DNA from 4 places in the Paenibacillus sp. JT31N17 genome. Region 2 is predicted to be linked to each of the others. Evidence: riboswitches for the same ligand, from Rfam matches in the RefSeq annotation. Region 2 holds a riboswitch; each other region holds the start of a gene.
What was found. Region 2 has a riboswitch for cyclic di-GMP ahead of AC0YOB_RS25860 (transglutaminase-like domain-containing protein). Riboswitches for the same ligand answer to the same signal wherever they lie in the genome.
Positions count from the first base shown of each region.

Region 1: another riboswitch for cyclic di-GMP. It lies ahead of AC0YOB_RS22050 (PilZ domain-containing protein); the one in region 2 lies ahead of AC0YOB_RS25860 (transglutaminase-like domain-containing protein).
Region 3: another riboswitch for cyclic di-GMP. It lies ahead of AC0YOB_RS25460 (acyl carrier protein); the one in region 2 lies ahead of AC0YOB_RS25860 (transglutaminase-like domain-containing protein).
Region 4: another riboswitch for cyclic di-GMP. It lies ahead of AC0YOB_RS21560 (hypothetical protein); the one in region 2 lies ahead of AC0YOB_RS25860 (transglutaminase-like domain-containing protein).

Region 1 is NZ_JBWDNP010000007.1:92,607-98,301, reverse strand. It holds gene AC0YOB_RS22060 (histidine kinase N-terminal 7TM domain-containing diguanylate cyclase) at 1-555, shown strand, start outside; gene AC0YOB_RS22055 (HD-GYP domain-containing protein) at 1,048-2,130, shown strand; cyclic di-GMP riboswitch class I at 2,158-2,250, shown strand; gene AC0YOB_RS22050 (PilZ domain-containing protein) at 2,388-3,107, shown strand; gene AC0YOB_RS22045 (O-antigen ligase family protein) at 3,304-5,511, shown strand; gene AC0YOB_RS22040 (hypothetical protein) at 5,588-5,695, shown strand, end outside.
Region 2 is NZ_JBWDNP010000010.1:71,081-76,775, forward strand. It holds gene AC0YOB_RS25855 (SdrD B-like domain-containing protein) at 1-3,068, shown strand, start outside; gene AC0YOB_RS25860 (transglutaminase-like domain-containing protein) at 3,350-4,162, opposite strand; cyclic di-GMP riboswitch class I at 4,177-4,257, opposite strand; cyclic di-GMP riboswitch class I at 4,297-4,379, opposite strand; gene AC0YOB_RS25865 (class D sortase) at 4,445-5,089, opposite strand; gene AC0YOB_RS25870 (Hsp20/alpha crystallin family protein) at 5,395-5,695, shown strand, end outside.
Region 3 is NZ_JBWDNP010000009.1:245,250-250,944, forward strand. It holds gene AC0YOB_RS25450 (carbohydrate ABC transporter permease) at 1-2, opposite strand, end outside; gene AC0YOB_RS25455 (ABC transporter permease) at 16-948, opposite strand; cyclic di-GMP riboswitch class I at 1,717-1,810, shown strand; gene AC0YOB_RS25460 (acyl carrier protein) at 1,994-2,251, shown strand; gene AC0YOB_RS25465 (3-oxoacyl-ACP synthase III family protein) at 2,342-3,331, shown strand; gene AC0YOB_RS25470 (hypothetical protein) at 3,418-4,371, shown strand; gene AC0YOB_RS25475 (hypothetical protein) at 4,488-4,721, shown strand; gene AC0YOB_RS25480 (SDR family NAD(P)-dependent oxidoreductase) at 4,755-5,504, shown strand; gene AC0YOB_RS25485 (3-oxoacyl-ACP synthase III family protein) at 5,562-5,695, shown strand, end outside.
Region 4 is NZ_JBWDNP010000006.1:446,058-451,752, forward strand. It holds gene AC0YOB_RS21540 (lasso peptide biosynthesis PqqD family chaperone) at 1-76, shown strand, start outside; gene AC0YOB_RS21545 (lasso peptide biosynthesis B2 protein) at 104-562, shown strand; gene AC0YOB_RS21550 (ABC transporter ATP-binding protein) at 915-2,717, shown strand; gene AC0YOB_RS21555 (helix-turn-helix domain-containing protein) at 3,011-3,340, shown strand; gene AC0YOB_RS21560 (hypothetical protein) at 3,344-3,550, opposite strand; cyclic di-GMP riboswitch class II at 3,530-3,612, opposite strand; gene galE (UDP-glucose 4-epimerase GalE) at 3,715-4,764, opposite strand; gene AC0YOB_RS21570 (lipopolysaccharide biosynthesis protein) at 4,770-5,695, opposite strand, start outside.

The DNA of each region.
Region 1 (5,695 bases), on a different contig from region 2:
GAATTGTACCAGGCCAACCGGAAGCTGGAGCAAATGGCCATTATCGATGGCTTGACGGGCTGCTACAACCGGAGATATCTGATGCAGCAGCTGGAGCATGAGGTCATGGTCAACATGCGCTATCAGATTCCTTATGCGATCCTGTTGTTTGATATCGATCTGTTCAAGACGATCAACGACGCATACGGTCATATGGTCGGCGATGATGTTCTCAAGTTGACGGCGGACGTGGTCCGCAGTACGCTCAGACAAACGGATATTTTCGCCCGCTACGGCGGGGAGGAGTTCACGGTCTACTTGCCCCACACCACCAGGCAGCAGGCGGAAGAGCTGGCGCACCGCGTACGGTCGGTTGTTGAGCATAACTTTGTCGATACCGGAGTCGGGAACGCTCCTGTTTCCATTACAATCAGCATAGGCATGCTTGCCGTTGAGCCGCAGCCGGATACTGAATTGAAGGATAGCAAGTCTTATCTGCGCGAGCTGTTCGTCAAGGTGGACAAGGCGCTTTACGAAGCGAAGGAGAACGGCCGCAACCGGATTGTTCAGTATTAGACAAGGCAGGCAGCGTTATGTGCTGTGATGCTCGTTTTGGCTGCAGGGCGGTCGTGCTGACACAGGGCTGAGAGCATGGTCTGCCGGCATGTCGGGCGATTTGGTGCCAATCCTGACAAGCGCAGCGGCATATGCCGCTTTTACCCTTCCGGCGGCAGGCACGCTTTCTGGACGAAGCATGACCGCCTGATGAGCCGTGGACGAATTTATAATGATTTGTCCTGATTCAGATGATAAACTTGATTGAAGCTGTCATTCGCCAGCATCATGAACAATTGCACAAGCTTATACCCTATCGACAGGATTGCAACTCTTTCGTCTCTGTCGGAAGCGCCAACTTTCCCGACCAAGGGAGCGACTTGAATATGCTTGTGCAAATCGCAGACATCAGGATATACGCCGATAAGCAATTACACTAACTGCGTGCTGCCGAACTGGCAGCGATGCAAGCTTGATCAAATATGCAACCGGACTAAAGGCGGGAATGCTCAGATGAGAAAAGTACATATACTTTCGGCGAAGCCTGGAGATAAACTGGCTCGCCCGATCCTGCAGGAAAATGGCAACATTCTTCTGGGTGTCGGTGTCGAGCTGAACGAACGGTTTATCAATCGCCTGAAGATGCTGGGAGTCGATATGCTGTTCGTCGAAGATCCGTTTACCGAGGATCTGGAGCCGGAAACAGCGATCCGCGACGATACGCGCAGAAAAGCCCATGATGCGGTATTCAAAACCATGACCACGCTGAAGGACCATCCTATGACCAAGGGCAGAACCATTGCGCCGGAGATGGGCCGGACGTTCAAGAATGTGTTTGGCCAGATCATGCAGGATCTGGTTACGCGGGACGACGTTATGGTCAGCTTGACGAATATTCAAGTGGCGGATGGCTATCTGTTCCAGCATTCCGTGAATGTGGCTATATTGTCAGGCATAATGGGACTGGCTAAGGGCTATAACCGCAACCAGCTTGAAGAATTGGGCATGGGAGCGCTTCTGTTCGATATCGGGATGACAAGATTGCCCAAGGATCTTCTGAACAAGACCTCCCCGCTGACCCCTGAAGAGCGGGTCCTGATGGAGAAGCATACGGAGGATGGCTTCAATATTATCCGCGCCCAGCACGATATTTCCCTGTTGTCCGCGCATTGTGCTTTTCAGCATCACGAGCGGTACAACGGATCGGGTTATCCGCGTGGGCTAAAGGGGGATGCCATTCATGAATATGCGCAGATTGTGGCATTGGCCGATGTTTATGATGCGTTAACCTCGCCGAGGCCGCACCGCAAGCGTCATACGCCTACGGAAGCCATCGAGTTTTTATTCGCGGCCGGGAACACTTTCTTCGATCTTGATTTGATCCAGACCTTTTGCAAGCATATATCCATTTATCCGGTATCGACAACGGTACTGCTCAGCTCGGGCCAGATTGCGGTTGTGGCTCTGAATAATCCGCTTGCGGTCAACCGCCCGATCGTACGGATCCTTCGCGAGGCGGACGGCACACCTCCTGCCCAGCCCTATCAGATTGACCTTAAGGATTCGCACAGTATCATGATCGTGGAAGAAATGTAAGAATCGCCTGTACCTAACTTCATATATATCCGATAATGGCAAACTTGCCGAAAGGCAAGGACGCAAAGCTAAAGGGTCTAAGGTTCTTGAAAAGGAGCGACTGACAGCCTGGCTGCCGAAATGAACACCCTTCAGCAGGGTGCAAGTCAAGCGGCTCCGAGGCAGAGGAACGGCTTTTTTCATTTCCTTGAACAGGCAATCCCTTATCAAACTCTCAAGACTCGGCCAGGCGATTGCACACTAAGGAGATGGTACTTATGAGCACGAATGCCCGCAGCAAGGAATTATACACGAAAGCAAAGCAAACTTACTCAGATAAGGTATTAATCCACAGCCGGACCGTAGTCGAGAAAGAAGGATATGTCTCAACGGGGATCTTGAGCCATATTGAGGGCGAGATGATGGAGATTGAAATGACGGAATACAAGTCATTTGATCTCGGCAATCCGGTGGAGATGACAATCTACTCTCCGGTCGGGATACAACGTCTGCAGTCGACGGTCATCGGCAAGGCGGAAGGATCTATCGCAGTTATTTTTCCTGTCCGGGCCTTGAGCGGACTGGAAGAGAAACGGGAGTCTCCCCGTGTTCAGATTGACCATAAAGGCACCATGAAGAAGATAATTATTGAAACAAGAGAATTGTCAACAGGGCCGGAAAACTTTGAATTTATTGAAGATATGGAACTGGCCATACGAAATATAAGCTTATCCGGGCTGGGGTTCATTGTTGCCGAGGGGCCGAGGCTCAAGACGCATGAGCGTCTGGAAGCTGTGTTGTCTCTGGGCTTTGAGCTGCCATGCTGGCTGGAGATCATACGCTATGACAGCGATGGAGCCCAATCCTTCTATGGAGCGCGCTTTTGCGATCTGGATGGGCTGCAGCAGCGAGCGCTGCGGGCCTTTATTCTGAGGGAGCAGGTCGCAGCCTATTACCGCAGGAAACAGGAAAAGGCCAGTGACAACCGGACTCATTAACTATAAAAAACAGGTGCACCGCGGCAATCGCGGAGCGCCTGTTTTTTTGTTCAAAGATAAGAAAATAAACTCTTCTTGCTGCTGAGGCAGCAGCTCCATGACACCTGATTTTCAAATCATTCTCAAACATGTTACAATATTTAGAAAATTTAGATATATCGGACAATTAAAAAGTGAAATAGAAGAGGGGATTCAATTGCCAGTCGTTGTTGGTGCCGCCGGGCTGATGTTTACCGGGCTGCTCATTTGGTCCGCATACCAGAATGGAATGTTTTTTGACGCATCCTTTTACAGATGGGAATGGATGCTTATGGCTTCAACCGTTTTGTCCTTGTTTATTACGGCTCGAATGCAAAGACGAAGGATAAGGGGCAGCAGTAGCGGGATCGGTGAATATTTCATATTGAAAAAAAATAAAGGGCCTGCAGAAGAGGCTGTGCGGGCCTCGGTGCCGCTGGCGGCTTATACGCCGCTGCTTATTGCGCTTTTGTTTGGTTTGAGTCTGGTCAACAAACCGGCTTCCGTACATGGAACTCTGGAGCAGGTGCTCAGATGGTCTGCTTACGCAGCTTTCCTCATATCCGGGTATCTGTGGCTGAGAATCGGCCCATTCCGGAGCTGGCTGTTCATGGCGCTTCAGGGTTCCGGCTTGTTCCTCATTGGCGGCGCGCTTGCCGGATGGCTCGGCTGGATAGACGTTCCGGAGATGATCCTGAGTACAGGGGATTCCAGTTTATCCGCAGTCGGTGCCCGGCTGGCCGGCTTCGTTCAGTATCCGAATTTCCTCGGAGCCGTCTCGGGAGCTTATTTGCTGTGGAACTGGCTTCTTTTGATACGTGCAGGCCGTTATCGGACTTTCTTGCTTGCCGTCATGATGGCCACGCCGCTGGTGCTTGTGCTGCTGCTTACGGAATCCAGGGCAGCCTGGCTTACAACGGCTGTCGGATGGCTTGCCGGACTGCTGCTCCTGACCAGGGAGCAGCGGGTCAAATGGCTGGTTTACAGCGGCTGGACGCTTGTTGGGGCGGGGGCAGCCTATCGTATTGTCTTTGCCGCAGGACTGCAAGGCAGTCATGAAGGCGTTGGCCACATGGGGGAAACGCTTGGGCTGCTTGCCATCCTGATGGCATCTGCAGCGGGCTTCACCGCACTTCGCACGGTATTTGCCGGCTTGTCCGGAAGAAAGCTTGAGCTTGCCGCGTGGGGCGGGTTGGGAGCAGCCTGTCTGATTATGGCGCTTCTCCTGCCGGCAGTAATTCAAGGGCGGATAAGCAGCGGCCATTTTCAAACCGCAGGCGCGCGTACGATGTTCTACAAGGATGCATGGAGCCTATTTCTGGAGGCGCCTCTCCTGGGTCAGGGCGGGGATACCTGGCGGATGCTCTTTACCCAAATCCAAACCTACCCGTATATTGGTAACGAAGTGCATAGCGGTTATTTGGATCTGCTGCTTGATCTTGGAATTGTCGGATTAATCGTATTTGCTCTCATGATGTACGGGCTTTTGCGGATAGTTTGGAGGCATGATCGGGCAGGAATCCTCCCTGTCGGCGTACTGCTGGTTCATGCCGCCGTCGATTTTGACATGTCCTTCGGTTACTATTGGCTGCTTCTGTTTAGCTGGCTCGTCTACTACAGTCCGTACCCGGGGGCCGCGCAGAGCGGGCAATCGTTATTTGCTTCTCCTGGCTCCGGGCAGCTTCCGCCAAGATCGGTATCCCTCGGCAAAAGGACAGCTGCGAAGTGGCAGGCTGGCTTCCAATTTACAGCAGTCCTGCTGACCGCTGCCGTTTTTGCTTTTGCTTCCGCGAACAGCTGGCAATTTGACAAGGCTGTGGCGTATCGCGAGGCGGCTGCTTCGGCTGCAGGGAATGAGCAGACTGCGCTGCTGGAACAGGCTTTGGCAGCCAATCCCTATTGGAGCCGGATTCGTGTAGAGCTCTCGCAGCTGGTACCGCCGATTACCGGCGCAAGACAGCTGGAGGCCGGACTGCGCTATGAACCGCAGTCCGTACCGCTGCTCAGCGCCCTTGGTCTTTGCCATGCCAGGCTGGGGAACGTGAAACAAGCAGCAGCCTATCTGCGCCTGGCCCTGCAATATGATCATTATGATCGGGATAACCAGACAGGGGCGATTATGACGATGGCCCGATTGGCCCGGGATAAGCAGGCCGGGGGCCGGCTTGACGATTCCCGTCTTGCCGCAGCTACAGCCCTGGCGTTCTTCGAGGCTTTTGAATCCCAAGGAGCCGCAACCAGACGGGGAGGGCGGGATTTCGAAGTCACTGTGGAATCGCGGAAGGCAGCGGATGATACACGGCTGCTGTTAAGCGAGCTCGCCCGGGCCAGAACCGCTGCACAGACGAAGACGAGCAGTCCGGAGACAGAAAAGATAAACGCGTGATAGAGGCGCTTTAGCCCATTCCCTTAAGCTGCTGCAGCATACGCTGGAGTATGAACTTGATGGGAGTGATCGGCAAATGGCCGCAATATGCGTCAAACCGAAAATGAAAAGACCGGGCAAGGGGAAAATCGTACGCTTGGCAAAGCCCAAAGGTCTGGCTCAAGCAACAGGACCTATCTTCAGC
Region 2 (5,695 bases):
TCGATAAGCTTACGTATGATGGCGATCCAATTGCAATCAATGGAAATACTCACAGCCGCCCGGATATTATTACCCGCATCGACAACCCGGGTACGGGCTCGGAGCCTTATGTTGTCATTAAGGATTTGGCAGTTGGCAAATCGTTGTCGCTGGAAGGTGCGTATACCATCACGGCCGACGATATCGACGGCACCGATTTGGATAATACGGCAACCGTGCATTATAACGAATCTCCTGACCCGATCACGGATGATGCGAAGATTCCGACGGCGGGACTCAAAATCAACAAAACTGCCAATGTGCTGTCCGTAACCGAAGAGGGAACGCAAATTGAATACACGGTTACGATCGTGAATACGGGCAGTTCTGTTCTGCACAATGTGGTGATCAGTGATTCCCTGGTATCCGGTATTCCGGCCATTCCGGTGCTGCAGCCAGGCGAGTCCAAGCAAATCAAGTATACCTATACAGTTACAAACTCCGATATGGGGCAGCCCAAGGTAACGAATACAGCTTCTGCGAAGCCTGATGAGACACCAATGGTTGAAGTAACGCTTGATGTACCTGTTACTACGGACCCGAGAGGCACGATCGGAGACTATGTGTGGCTGGACGATAATGAAGACGGCGCTCAGAACGACAGCGAGTCCGGACTTAACGGCGTTATCGTGAAGCTGTACAAAGATATTGCCGGACCGGCAATTGCCGAGGCGGTGACCCATGAGAATGCCGGCAAAGACGGCTACTATCTGTTCACCGGACTCCCGGAGGATACCTACTATGTCCAGTTCATTTACGAAGGACAGTATGGAATGACTTCTCCTGAAGCGGCAGTGCCTGCTGAAGACTCGAACAGCACGGATGTGAGCGGATTTACGGATGAAATCGTAATCGGACCTTCTAAGTGGGATGATCCGACCATCGATTTGGGATTGGTGCCGCGAGGTGAAATCGGAAATTATGTATGGGATGACCGCAACCGCGACGGCATACAAAATGAAGACGAGCTTCAAGGAATCAACGGAATCGAAGTTCGGCTTTATAAGGACTCTCCCGCTGGAGCTCCTGTTGCCGCAACAACCACGGCTGACGATTCCACAGGTAAGCCGGGCTATTATCTGTTCGATAATCTGCTGCAAGGCAATTATTTTGTGCAGTTCATTGTTCCAACAGATTATGTGAAGACCGCTGCGGGACAAGGAGCGGATCCGGATCTGGATTCTAACGCAACGGACAAAAACGGAATTACATCTGTTATTGAAATTGGCGAAATTCCGGGTTGGGTGGATCACAGTATTGATCTGGGCCTGATCGCAATGAAAGGCGCTATCGGCGATTATGTATGGCTGGACAAGAATCAGGACGGCATACAAAACGATGATGAATCCGGCGTCAACGGAGTAACCGTGAAGTTGTACGATGACCGGAATGGAACGGAAATCGCCACAGCGGTGACGAAGGATAATGGCGGCCAGCCAGGCTACTACCTGTTCAGCAGCCTGAAAGAAGGCAGGTACTACGTTAAATTCTTCTACAGTGGACAGTATGAAACAACCAAACCGGTGGTTGGATCGCCCGAGGCGGATTCCAACAGCACGGACGGCAACGGCTTTACCGATGAGATTGTAATCGGACCTTCCAATTGGGTGGATCCGACGATCGATCTGGGATTGGTTCCACGGGGCGTGATCGGAAACTATGTATGGCTGGACCGAAACCGGAACGGTATACAAGACGAGAATGAGCTTCAGGGAATCAACGGACTCGAAGTCCAGTTGTTCAAAGATGATGTGTCAGGAACCCCTGTCGCCGCTACAACAACTGCAGCGGATCCGACAGGCAGAGCGGGTTATTATTTGTTCGACGGATTGCTGCCAGGCGACTATTTAGTCAAGTTCATTGTGCCTGCCGACTATATGAGGACCGTTCAGGAACAAGGAGCCGACGTCAAAGAGGATTCCAATGCAACCGATGAGAATGGTTTTACAGCTAAAATTCAAATCGGCGAAACTCCCGGCTGGGAGGATCTCGGCATTGACTTGGGTCTTGTTGCCAAAGGCGTCATTGGCAACTACGTATGGCTGGACAGCAGCGGGAATGGCATGCAGGATGAAGCTGATGACGACGGTATTAACAACGTGAAGGTCAAGCTTTATAACAAAGACATGCAATTGCTTGCAGAGACTTTGACTGCAGATGATGCTGCAGGGAAACCGGGTTATTATCGGTTTGACAATCTGGTCGGAGGCCAATATTTTGTTCAATTCGAAGCTCCTGAGGGCTATGAATTGACAACTCCGGAAGCAGTGGGAATAGCGGCTGATAAAGACTCCAATAAGCTGACTGACGGTACTACAGCAGTCATCACGATTGGTGAAGACGCCCCGCGGGGATGGGAAGATCTCACGATCGATTTGGGATTAATGTATCCTTATTATCCGTACTTCCCTCCACTTGATCCGGAGGATCCGACAACACCTGACGATCCGGAGGATCCGGCAAATCCGGCAAATCCGGCAAATCCGGGAATGCCGCCGGTTGATCCGGGAGCACCGGGCGAACCAGGTTCGCCAGTCAATCCGGGTAACCCGGGTACACCATCGAATCCAGGTGAGCCGACTGATCCAGGCGCAGAACCTGGCAGCGATACACAAGTACCGCAGCAGGAAACAACCGTACAGGACAAACCGATTAAAGGGACGGTTAAAGTACCAGAAGGCGGCAATGTTGCAATCGGTACCCAACCGGAACATGGTACATTGACGGTTGATCCGGATGGTAAATGGATGTATACACCTGAACCGGGCTATACGGGCGAGGATCATTTCTCTATCATCGTAATTGACAAGGACGGCAACGAAGAAGAAGTCCTGTTCGATGTAAATGTGGATGAGATTCCTTTGGGCGGTATAGAACCCGGTAATGACGATCCAGGCAGCAGCACACCTGGCAAGACGCTCCCCAAAACAGGGGAAAGCAGTTCTTTGCCGCTTCAACTTGCAGGACTGTGCCTGGTCATTCTCGGAATTGTTTTGCTGAGATTGCGCCGGAAGCATCTCCAGAAATAAGATCATTTTTAGTAAAAATCCATCAGGAGCTGTTCCTCCGCATTATCATATGAGGAGGCGCGGCTCCTCATATGATAATGGTGAGATGCACAATAGGTGAGGCATTTGTCATGAAATAAAGGATTGCATATCCAGACCACTTAATACCGAACTGCCCGTTAAAATGCAAAAAAGAGACTTTACAGGAGGGGGGATCCTGTAATAGTCTCTTTTTTGCGCTATTTGCTGTCTTAAGCTGCTTTTGCTTAATGACAGATGCTATCAAGCGATCAGATTAATGCTTAATAGAATTTAGCTGCTGCGTATTTGCCGGCTTCTTTGAACATTGAACTGCTGCTTGTGCTGGTTTTGCCCAAACCGGAATCAACCGTTGTATCAATATTGCTCCATTTCCCGTTAATCATTACCTGGTTCCAGGCATGGTAGCCTTTCACATAATCGGTTGTTCCCATAACCAGCTTTGTAGGGATGCCGGCGCTGCGAGCCATGACTGCAAACAGGGAGGAGTAATCATAACAGATGCCTTTGCCTGATTTCAACGTTCTGTTCGCATCGGGAATATAGTCCGTTGTTACAGATGTGCTCAATTTGGAATCATATTTGATGGTTTTAACGATATAATCGTGAATCGCTTTGACTTTGTCTTCAACTTTCGTTTTGTTTTTCGTCAATTCCTTGGCTTTGGCGACAGCAGTCGGAGAGCTTTTCCAATTGATATTTTGCACGGAACCGAGAAATACACTGCTGTCATCGCTCAAGTTCAGGTTAACTGATTCCGTACCGATTTTTTTGTATTTGGTGCCGGTAACATTTTGCATAAGAGAGATAGTATAAGCACCATCACCAAGCTGCAGGGGGAAGTATTCCATCGTACCTGTGGCAGGCAATTTGTATGTATAAGTGACTCCGTTTTTGGTTATTAACAGCACAATAGGTGTTTTTGCGGCAGGTTTAAATGCAGCTCCGATAACTCCATTGTCCAATTGCTTCGTATCGAGCCAAGTCGGGGAGTCCGTACCGGATGCAGCTACAGTCGTGGAGAGGGGAAGGGACAAAATGATTACGGTCGCGAGAACAAGAAAAAAAGATTTCATGAAATAAGACTCCTTTCGGTAGCTGGCTGCCATCCAAGCGGGAAGGCCCTTTAGCTTTGCGTCCCTGTCTTTCGACAAGTTTGCCATTTATCGTTGAGTGTTTATTGTTTTTAGAAAACAAAAAAAGACAAACTTTCGGTAGCTGGCTGCCATCCAATAATGGGAAGGCCCTCTAGCTTTGCGTCGCTGCCTTTCGACAGGTTTGCCGTTATCGTGACTTATCTTGACATTTACTATACCAATATTTGATAGAATATACAACTATTTTTAAGTGATAATAGATTACATTTTCGCCTGGACAATCAGACGATGGGTCGGATTAATCAGCGGATCGCATGTGATAAGCGTGAGCACCCTGTCGGTGTCATTGCCATTCAATACGGACAGGTCAGTTGGCTTGACGACCGATATTTTGAATACGGTATATTCCATAACCTTGTCTTTGACCCGTATCGTAATTTTGTCGCCCATCTTCACTTCACCCAGCCTATTGAACAATCGGCCTTTCGTATGAGCCCGGTGTGCAGCCAGGGCAGCATTGCCAATATCTCCAAGTGCGGCTGTTTCTGTCAGATGGACAGCGGCGTACTTCATGTTTTGCGTTGTGGCGCCTTCCAGAACAGGAAGCTTCACATCGAGGCTGCCGATTTCAATAACAGCGATTCCTTGAGTATCTTCCTTGCTCTGATCGTCGCTGACAGCCTCAGGTAAGGCAGCGTCTGCTTCATTAGAAAACAGGTCGGATAGTCGCTGGTAACTCTCTGCAAGCAGGCGATCGGATTTCTCAGCCGCGGAGGCGAAGGTATTATGATCCATGCGATCAAGCAGACGCCGCTGCTTCTGATCATAATGCCATTCTTTTGCAAAAGGCAGCGCAATCAGCACAAATCCAGTGATGATCAGCAAAAAAGAAAGCAGTTTCTTCATGTTGGCAGGCCCTCCTGTAAGGCCATTATACCAGATAGGAACTGTACAAAATCTGAACAACATGTGGAATGTAACGTCCTCATGGCTATTCTGGGCAGCACGCCAGCTGCAGTGTAAGGTCAAAAATAGTCAAAGTCAGAGAAAGTCAAAGAAAGACTGAGAAAAATAACGAGGGGACTGCCGGATTTCCTTAAATTCACGGAAAATGATTTTTATTGTTGTTTTATCGGGTTTGAGGAAAGCAGACAGCAACCTTATAATAAAAAGTGTAAGCATCACATTATAAGAAATTGGAGGAGATGTACATGTTGGATTTAGTTCCGTTTCGGAAAAGAAATGAAGATGTCAGCCGCAGCTTGATGAAATCATTCCATGATATCTTCAATGAAGATTTCTTTGCGCCGATGAGAAGCAATACCCATCCATTCCGCACGGATATTCACGAACGCGAGGATGCTTTTCTGATTGAGTCCGAGCTTCCCGGATTCAGTAAAGCTGATATCGATATCAGCTACAGCAATCATTATTTGACGATTAAGGCTTCGCGCAACCAGGAACAGAATGTGGATGGGGAAGATCATCAGGTTATCCGGCGTGAACGTTATT
Region 3 (5,695 bases), on a different contig from region 2:
ATGCGAGCCACCTTCTTAAAATAAAGCGTGATCTTTGTTAATTTTTCTGACGACGAAGTTAGCCGCCAGCACCAATACGAAACCGACAAGCGATTGATAGACGCCGGCTGCCGAGGACATGCCGACGTCGCCGAGTGTCATCAGGGAGCGGTAGACATACGTATCGATGACGTTGGTCGTCGATTGCAGAGCGCCCGCGTTCAGCGGCACCTGATAGAACAAGCCGAAGTCGGAATAGAAGATGCGGCCGATCTGCAGCAGCGTCATAATCGTAATCACCGGCACCAGCAGCGGAATTGTGATGCGCTTGATCTGCTGCCACTTACCGGCCCCATCGATCGTAGCCGCCTCGTAATACTCGGGATCGATGCCGATAATCGAGGCTAAGTAGATCACGCTCAAGGAGCCCGCGCTGATCCATAGATGAACAACGGTCAGAATATAAGGCCATACATGCGCCTCGCTGTACCAGGAGAAGTCCGGCAAGCCCAGCATCGGCAGGGCCGTTTTGTTCAGGAAGCCGGTATCCGCACTGAGCATCGCGAAGACGAGGTAGCCGACGATGACCATCGAGATCAGGTAGGGCAGCAGGATAACGGTCTGATAAAAGCGCGATAGCCACCTTTTCCTGACTTCATTGAGCAGAATCGCCATAAAGACCGGCACGATTAGGTTTAAACAGATGAAAGCGGCATTATATAGAATGGTATTTCGGGTAATCAGGAGCGCATCGGATGTCTTGAATAGATACTCGAAATTTTTGAACCCGATCCAGTTGCTGCCGAAGATGCCCTTGGTATAGTTGAAATCTTTAAACGCGATGATGACGCCGAACATCGGCAAATAATTGTTGATCAAAAGGTAGAGGATGCCCGGCAGCATCATAAGCCCTAACGCAACGTATCGCCGGAGATTTTTAGCCTTTTTACCGGCCACTAGCAGTTTCATTTCGATGTTCCCTTCTACATGACGAGATCGTCGGTAATGACGACAAAAGCAGAAGCAAAACCGGAAGTTTTCACAACTTAAAATAATTGCTTTGACCTTGTCTGTCTTGCTTAAATCCAAAAATCTTTGTCAAGCGCGCATTCATTTGAGTGTTTTTCATATAGATGAATTATAGATTCCCATCGTTTTTTATATTTCCAATAATATCCAATATTTTGCCGCTACACCTCCTTTTAACCCTCTCAATATGTACAATAATTTACAAACAAAATAATTAATCTTGTAAGCAAATGTATTATAATAGGGATGGCGATTTTTGTAAAGTTTTGTCGATTCCTTCATGCAATGGGAGGAGTCTCGCGGAGATTATGGTTTCTAATATATGCAGCTCAAAAATATACGAAATAAACCGATATAAGAAATTAAGAGTAAAGATACAAGTTATTATTGGGTTAATTTATGTTATAGAGGTTTTTTTAGTATTGGGTGTTTTGCTGATCAATTGTTGAGATAGGCGGAAACCTATAAAAAATTAGTTAAATTCATATGTAAAGGTAAGTTTTAGGAAATCGATATATGCTTAAAAATTCCTGGCGCGGCGGGCGTGGGGGAGCAATTTGAAAGATATTAAACGTAGAGAGGGGGTCATATATTTCGTTTCACATAAGAATTTTGCACGAATCTTGTTGAAATTTACCGAAATAGGTCGAAAAGACCATTCTATAATGTGGTATATAAGTATATATTAGTAAAGTAAATTAAAATTTCATGCGACAAAGGCAAACCCATCTGAAAAGGGGGGACGCAAAGCTATAGGGGCTAAGGTGGACGAGCTATTCCATGATGCCAGCCAGTTACCGAATATGATGGATATTTTTCCTTCGTATTCTCCTAATCTATTAGATTGGAGGTTTTTTGCGTACAAAAAATATTGTAGGATCCGATTTGAAAGGATCATTCGCCTATCTGTTCGGGTTGGTTGAACAGAAAAATAGCTAAACTATTCATTTAAGCTACAAAATTACATTAATGAGGAGATAAGTTAATGAAAACTATTAATGAAGTCACACCGGAAATTATTGCAATAGTGAAACAAACATTGAAGTTACAACGTGAGATTGATATGAACGAAGATCTAACTGCGGTAGGACTAGACTCTTTGGACTTCGTGACACTGGTAATTGATTTGGAAGATAGCACTGGAGTTAATTTTAATGATGGTGACGAACTACTCATTTCGGACTTTTCTACTGTCAAAAAGATAATCGATCAAGTGGAAACGAAATTATCTAAAATGGAGTAATGATTTGATTTGTAGTTTTAATGTTGATCTTATTCGGGTCTACACTGAATATATTTGGTCTCCATCATTGCGACAAAGAGGGTGAGATTTATGTATACAAGTTTTATAAAAGCGATTGAAGTTTCCGTTCCTGAGAACAAAGAATATAACGATCCAGAAAGTAGCGTAACCCAAAAAACAGGCATCTACTCCAAACATATCGCTGGTGATAATGAATACCCCTCGGACCTAGCATGTCAAGCCATACAAAAATTGTTTGATTCTAATGTATGTCACCCGTCAGAGATTGAGTTTCTATTGTACTGTACGGCAACACCTGATTATCTAATGCCATCAACATCCTGTTTAATTCAACATCGAGTAGGTCTACCAAATTCGTGTGGGGCTTTGGATATTAACCTTGCATGCTCAGGGTTCGTGTATACACTTTCCTTAGCCAAAGGATTGATTGAAAACGGAACGGCGAAAAATGTGTTGTTGGTCACCTCAGATACTAGCACCAAATTTGTAAATCCTAAAGACAAATCTATACGGCCCTTATTTGGAAATGGTGCAACGGCTACTTTACTATCCAGGAGTGAACTTGGGACTTCATCTATAGGAACCTTCACTTTTGGTACAGATGGTGGTGGTGTAGGCAAAGTAATCATTCCTGCAGGTGGGTTACGCGAACCCATTACTCCTGAAGCGCTAGTAGAACAAGTTGATAAATTGGGTAACACGCGTTCAAGAGCTGAACTTTATATGGATGGCTTCGATGTCTTTAATTTTGTATTAAAAGAAGTAAGACTAAGTATAAAAAGATTTCTCGAGCAAAACAAAGAGACTGTCCATGATTACGATTTCTTTGTCTTTCATCAAGCTAACGAATATGTGATAGACGCTCTCCGCGGTAAGCTAGAGATTCCTAAAGACAAGTTCTCTATACAGATTCGGGACTACGGAAATACGAACTCTTCAACTATTCCCATTGCCTTATACCACGAATTGAAAGCTGAAAGAATTAAACGTGGGGATAAACTGATGCTTGCCGGGTTTGGTGCGGGTCTGTCATGGGGAGTATGCTCTCTTACTTGGTAAATGAAAGGACTAATCTAAATCGAATAATATCCGAAATGCTCTCTATATAATGGACGTACTCATGATTATTGCGGAGGTGCACTAAATTGAATCTAGCCGATAGGTTGGACATTACGGATATAAAAGAGCTTCTTTTTGGTCAGGTTGAAGGATTGATTAATCAAGGTCAATTCTCTGCAGCTTTAAGTACTTTGTATGGTGGATTAAGAAACATACGTACACATTTATCAACAGAAGACTGGGAACGATTTATCATACAATATCGTGAACATTCAATACACCATTTCTTTCTACAGGAGCCACTAACACGTCGAGTGTTCGAAAAACCACGTGGCTATGCAGGTGACCCTGTCATGATGGACTTGATTTATGCTTATAATGACAAAACTTTGCTACCTTTCAAGGAGGGACAAGCAGATGTTTCGGAGGCTCTATACTACGAGTTAAACAGCATAAGCAATGCATGCAATGCTGTTCGTGAAAGAAGACGTATCCTCTCCAGAAAAATTAATCAAACATCAGAACGAATTAAGAATCCTTCTATTCTTGCGATCTCTTCTGGTCATTTAAGAGAAGTGCAAGATAGTGTTACGACTAATAACCAAAGTATTGGTAAGTTTGTGGCCATTGATCAAGATAAAGAATCCCTTTCTGTGACAGAAGAGCTGATAAAAGACTTTGGTGAAGCCATACATGCCTCTGTTCTTGACATTCTTAAAGATAGAGTGTCTCTTCCTAAGTTTGATTTGATATACACTGCTGGTCTATATGATTATCTGAAGGATAGCGTAGCAAAAAAATTAACTAGCAAGTTATTTGATTTACTAAACCCAAGAGGACGGTTGTTGATAGGTAATTATCTTCCGGACGTTGCTGATTGTGGCTATATGGAAGCTGTGATGGATTGGTGGCTTATTTATCGAACTAATGGACAAATGCAAGAGCTCGTAGAACTAATACCACAAGAAAGTATAAACGATGTCGATATCTTTGTGGAGCAAAACCAGGTAGTTATTTTTTTAGAAATTGAGAAAGTTTGAAGCGTTGAAAAAAAACCGATTGTAATTGCAAAAAAAAGTAAAAGTAAGGGTTTTCCGGATGCTACAGGCTTGGGGCCTATACGTAAGCTGGTCAGGCTTACCGGTGAGCTTCCGATATCGAGCAGGCTCTTCAAGAGATTTCTCAGCCGGCCTTCAAGCTCAAAATTGTGGCAGGTGAAAGCAGCCCGAAAGTATGCCAATTGATGCGTACCCAGATTATCAATCCGACCATCCATTGTGCTTGGACAGCTCTCGCCCGGTTGTTCGCTCATGCACTGGCTCCAATGGCAGACATTCTCGTGTTAGAGGTGGTATTAGCTTATATTCTGACCTATTTGGTAGAAGAGTAGGTTGTACAAAATAAACTTTGAGGATGAGTGATGATGATTAGCAAGAGAGTGGCGGTTATAACTGGAGGAACACGTGGTATAGGGAAGCATACAGCTTATAAGTTTGCGCAACAAGGTGACCAAGTCGTCATTGCAGGCCTTAATGAAGAGCGTGGACATGAAGTTGTTCAGTACATTAAGTCGAATGGTGGAGAAGCAATTTTTGTAAAAACAGATGTTTCGAAGTACGAGGAAGTGGAATCCTTGATCGAAACAGCTGTAGAAACGTTTGGCAGCCTTGACGTGATGTTTAATAACGCCGGGAAAGGCTTCCTAACACCATTATTAGAGTTCAATATGGATGAATACCACCAAACTATTAATGTGAATCAGCATGGCGTAGCTTATGGAACTGTTGCAGCCGGGAAGAAAATGGTGGAATTAAACACGAAGGGAATTATCATAAACAATTCATCTACATTTGGTTATTTGGCCAGTGTGGGTACCTTCCCTTATCACGCAAGCAAAGGTGCAATCAACATGATGACCAAAGCTGCCGCGCTTGAATACGCTCCTCACGGCATTAGGGTTGTTGGTGTGGCACCAGCCTACGTGGATACCGACATCATCAAGCCCTACAAAGATAGCGGCTTCTTAGAGTTACTCGAATCTAAGATGATGAGCAAGAAGCTGATCCAGCCAGAACAAATCGCTGATTCTGTATACATGATTTCATTAAATGAAGCCAGTGCTATTAATGGAAGTGTTGTTATGCTTGACGATGGATATGCCTCTTTCAAATAGGCAAATATATAGGAAATTTAATGTCCCAGTATCAATTATATGAAGAGGGTGATATTTTTGCATGCAAGTTATATGAGGGCCATTGAAATCTTTGTTCCAGTTAATCAAGAGCTGAATGATCCGGATAGTAATATAACCAAAAAAATAGGCATCTACTCTAGGCATATTGCAGCAGAAAATGAATATTCATC
Region 4 (5,695 bases), on a different contig from region 2:
GCTGTTTCTGAACCATCTGCTCGAGCATGAACTGATCCTGTACGCCCAAGCGGATGAACATCTGTCTGCATCCTAATTTTCATTTAAAAAGTAGGGACCTCATATGAAAATCTTCAGAATTCTCCGCAAGCTGCTTCATACGGACAGAAGGACGCTGCTCATGTTCGTCGAGGCATGTCTGCTGCTGGGCTGGGCACGATGCCAGCTGTTCCGGCCATTCGCCGCCATCGCCCCGAAGCTGGGAGAGCAGACCCGGGAAACCTCCCTGGACTATGACCCGCCCTGTATGCCTGCAATCAGACAGGTCGCGCATGCAATCAATACCGTTAGCCGGCATACGCCATGGGAGAGCAAATGTCTGGTGCGCGCCATCGCGGGCATGAAAATGCTGGAGCGCCGCAGAATCGACAGCACCCTTTACATGGGAACTGCCAAAGACAAGACCGGGCAGCTCATTGCCCATGCCTGGCTGCGCAGCGGCCCCGTCTATATTACCGGCGCGGAAGTTATGAACCGGTTTATCGTTGTGCAGAAATTTGCGAAGGCAGGAAGAAACGGCTGACGCCGTCCACTGGCGGCTAAGTTAGTTTCTTCGCATAGACCTTATAGACATTTATCTACGTGAACCTGATACAGGCTATAAGGCGGGAAGAAACGGCTGATGCCGTCCTCTGGCGGCTAGGTTAGTTTCTTCGCATAGACCTTATAGACATTTATCTACGTGAAACTGATACAGGCTATAAGGCCGGGAAGAAACGGCTGACGCCATCCACTGGCGGCTAAGTTAGTTTCTTCGCATAGACCTTATAGACATTTATCTACGTGAAACTGATACAGGCTATAAGGCCGGGAAAAACCGGCTGCCGCCGTTCATAGGAATGGTGGCGAGAGGTCTCACTTTAGGAGCGAGTTTGATGAACCCCATCCTGCATTACATGAAGCGTCTATACGCTTATTCCGGAGCTGCCCTCACAATCAATCTGCTTGGTATGGTATTCAGCAGTCTCCTTGAAAGTCTCGGCATTCTGCTGCTGATCCCCATGATCAGCATGAGTGGGATTTTGAGCGTACAGCAGGCAAGCGGCTACGATTTCAAAATTCTCGAAGAGCTGCGGGCAATGCCACAGACGTTGGCGCTGACCCTGATTTTGTCTCTTTATGTATTGATCGTGTTCGGTCAAAATCTCATTCAGCGTAAAATAACGATCCGCAATGTGGAGATCCAGCAGATCTTCAGCCGCAAGCTGCGCTTTGAAACCTACAGCACACTGCTCGCGTCCAGGTGGTCCTTTTTCCTCCAGAAGAGGAAGTCGGATCTCATTAATCTGTTAACGATCGAGCTTGCGCGCGTCATTAGCGGAATCAACCTGTTTCTCCAGCTCGTGACCTCCTTCCTGTTTACGCTTATCCAGATTGTGTTCGCCTTCTGGCTCTCGCCGGCCATGACTTTATTCGTACTGGGCTGCGGAACGGTTCTTGCGCTGTTCTCGCGCCAATATATTCATCAGGCGAAGGTGCTCGGCAGTCAAACCTCGGAGCTCTCGCAAAGCTACCTTGCCGGCATTACCGATCAGTTGAACGGTATCAAGGACATCAAGAGCAACAACCTCGAGGAATCCCGCCTGGGCTGGCTTCATTCGCTTACCCAGGGGATGATGCATGAGCAGATGGAGTATATCCGGCTCAGAATGAATTCGCAGCTGGTTTACAAAATATCCTCTGCTCTATTGATCGCGGGCTTCGTGTTTATCTCATTCCAGTTCTTTCATACGCAGGGTCCCCAGCTTCTGCTGGTTATCCTGATCTTCGCCAGGCTGTGGCCGAGATTCACAGGCATTCAATCCAATCTGGAGCAGCTGGCGGCAACGGTCCCCGCCTTCAAAGCGCTCATCAGCCTCCAGAAGGAATGCGCGGAAGCGGTGGAGCAGCACGAGGCGGGTCCTGCCGGCCTGAGTCCGGCCCCGCTTCGTCTGGAGCATGGGCTTACCTGTGACAATGTGTATTTCCGCTACCACCGGCAGGAGGCTGCGCATACGCTTCAGGCAATTAATCTGTTCATTCCCGCTAACCGGATGACAGCCTTTGTCGGACGTTCCGGCGCGGGAAAAAGCACGTTGATCGATCTGCTGATGGGCCTGATGCAGCCTGAATCGGGCCGGATTCTCATCGACGGAGAACCCATTACCAACGCGAATCTGTTTGCCTACCGGCGGTCCATCGGCTATGTGGCGCAGGACCCCTTTCTGTACAATGCCAGCATCAGGGAAAACCTGCTGATGATCAGGCCCGATGCCAGCGAGGATCAGCTGTGGGAAGCGCTGGACTTCGCCTCGTCCGCTGAATTTGTCCGTGCGCTGCCTCTGGGGCTGGAAACGCTCATTGGCGACAGGGGCATCCGGCTGTCCGGAGGCGAAAGGCAGCGGCTTGTGCTGGCGCGGGCCATCATCAGCAAACCGGCCGTGCTCGTGCTGGACGAGGCGACAAGCGCGCTGGATACCGAGAACGAGAAGAAAATCCAGGAGGCGCTGGAGCGGTTGAAAGGAACTATGACCATTATTGTGGTCGCCCATCGTTTATCCACAATCCGTCACGCGGATCAGGTCATTGTCATTGATCAGGGGAAAGTGGTGCAGCGCGGAGGCTTCATGCAGCTTGCGTCTGATCGGGACGGAGTATTCGGCCATCTGCTTGATAATCAGAAGGAAGCCATTGTATAGCTGCCGTAGAGGATGAGGAAACAGGCAGATTCATGCGGCCATGCATGAAAAGAAACGGCTATCGCCGTCCTTTGGCGGCAAAACCCTGGTTTCTTCCCTCAGAAATATAAGCAAAGTATAATCGGGATTTATACTTTCATATATTTCAAAAAAAAAGCGGAAAAGTCTTCAGCGCAATAAAACCGCTGTTCACTTTTCCGCAACTGTTCGTTATAAGCAACAGATTCTTTCTTAATGAAGAAGAATCCGATATAATAAGGTTCAGCAAGCTATAACATTGGAGGATACGTATAATGATTGGAGAACGCATACAACTGCTGCGCAAAAGAAAGGCGCTCTCTTTAACCGAGCTCTCTGAGCGGGCGGGCGTGGCCAAGTCCTACTTAAGTTCCATTGAACGTGGGATTCAGCAAAATCCCTCCATTCAATTTCTCGAGAAAGTCGGAACCGTACTGGGTATTTCCGTAGAAGAACTGCTTCACGTCCAGAAGTCCGATGACGAAGCAAGGCAGCTTGACCGGGAATGGGAAGACCTCGTACGCGAAGCCATGGCATCAGGCGTGAGCAAGGAACAGTTTAAAGAATTTCTGGAATTCAACAAATGGAGGCTCCACAAGGATTAGGCACTATGTAGATGTATTTTCTTCCATGGGTAATGTGCCGTTTTCCAGTTTCGGGAGGGCGCTCAGAACACCCCGGATGACTTCCCGGTCAAGCCCCATTGCCCGTGCGATCATAATCAATTCAACCCACTCTTTGTCCAAATTATCCTTGCGAATCCGTTCTGCAAGCGCCATAACCATTTCCTCCGCTCCGAATTCGGCCGGTTGCACCACTGACTCCATGCGTTTAAGGTGCCCAGGTAAAAACGCACTTCTTCGTCTCCTATTTAAATGTAATCGTTTTCTATATTCACCATTATAATCAAGCCTTTCCGCTGATGCTGTCGCTTCGTGCGATCGAATTTTGATTTTTTCAACTAATTTTGTCGAATAATTCACATTTTTAGTAAAGCAGTCATGAACCGATTCTCATGGATATCGTAGCCTTCGGGATTATTCGCCTGCCATCGCCAAGTATCCTCGCACATCTCCTCGATACAACGGTCTGCAGTCCATCCAAGCTCTTGTCTGGCCTTCCGGATGTCCGCGCAGCTGACCGCAATATCCCCCGGCCTGCGGGCAGCGAAGCGGTACGGCACATGAATCCCCGTCGCTTTCTCGAAGGCCGCTATCATCTCCAGAACGCTTGAACCTCGCCCGGTTCCCAGGTTGTAAATATTCAGACCCGATGAATCCAGAATGCGTCCAAGGGCTCTGATATGCCCAAGCGCCAGATCTACAACATGGATGTAATCCCTGATTCCCGTGCCGTCAGGGGTAGGATAGTCGCTTCCATATATGCTCAGCTCTTCCAGCCTCCCGGCAGCCACCTGCGACAAATAAGGCATCAGATTGTTAGGCGTGCCCGAGGGATTCTCACCGATTCTCCCGCTCTTATGGGCGCCGGCAGGATTGAAATAGCGGAGAATGCTGATTCCCCATTCGGGATTGGATGCCGCCAGATCCTGCAATATCTGCTCAATCATTTGTTTGGTGCGGCCATAGGGGCTGGATGCGCCAATGGGCGAATTCTCGGACACCGGCATATCCCCGGATGCCCCGTACACGGTGGCAGAAGAGCTGAACACAAGCTTGTGCACGCCATATTTGCTCATGATCTCGCACAGCGCCAGCGTGCTGTTCATATTCATCTCATAATACCAAAGCGGTGAACGAACCGACTCGCCGACCGCCTTGAGACCGGCAAAATGGATGGCGGCATCGATTTGATTTCTTGCAAAAACGGCCTCAAGAGCGCTGCGGTCTCTTACGTCCAATTGATAGAACCGAAAGGATTTCCCTGTGATTTCCTTTACCCGATTGAGCGCCTCCGGGCTGCTGTTGGCGAAATTATCCACCACAATGATGTCATATCCGGCCTCCAGCAGCTCGACGCAGGTATGGGTTCCAATATATCCGGCCCCGCCGGTAACCAATATCGCCATAAGGATTATCCCTCCATATTGTGATTGACCTTGCGGCTCATCGCCAGCCTGCGGATGATGCTCCGGCTGATTCCGAGCAGATAGCCAAACTCTTCCGTACGGTGAAACAGTGCGATATAAAGAACATTCACGGTGAAAAAGCCCGCAATGCCTTTCCCTATCAGCTCTGCAAAGCCGTTCGCGGGAATGAAATGGCATACTGCGCTGGCAAGGGCATAAGCACCCGCGCCTGCCAATGTATAGATGAAATAGGTCTTGAAATAATCCGTCAAGGGCCGCTGGAATACATTCCGGTAGACAAAATAAGGAGTCGTCCAGAAGGGAACGGCCAAGCTGCTGATGAGCGACCCGATAAACACGCCGGCTATCCCGATCGTCTGGACGAGCGTAATGGACACGCCAAGGCATACGGCCGCCTGAATGAGCGGGGCATAACGGTCCTGATGGAAGATGCCTGCCGTTGTTTTCACCGTCGTGATGGAATTTCTCATGCCTCTTTCATAAAACAGAGCCAGCAGCAGAACGAGCACGCTGCCGCTCATCAGGAAATCCGGACCGATCCACAGGGTGATGAACGGTTCGATTAATAGGGACAAGAGAATGACAAACAGCGAATACAACCAGAAATTAAGCAGCAGCGTCACTTTATACACTGCAAATATCTTATCCTTGCTCTCCTTGGATACCAGATTGCCGATGCTGTGATACATATTGCTGAAAATCTGATTGATAAAGGTCCGCCCGATTTCGATCAGCATCTTGTAGTTGGAGTACAAGCCGACAGCCGCAACACTTACGAAGCTTGAGATGAGAATATTCTCCGTCCCAAGCACGAAGTAGCTGCCTGTATTCTGCAGGACAATGGCTTTCACATTCTTGATGATCCCCTTCTTCGTCACGCTGTCCAGCCCTCCGCTGACCTTGTCGCGCA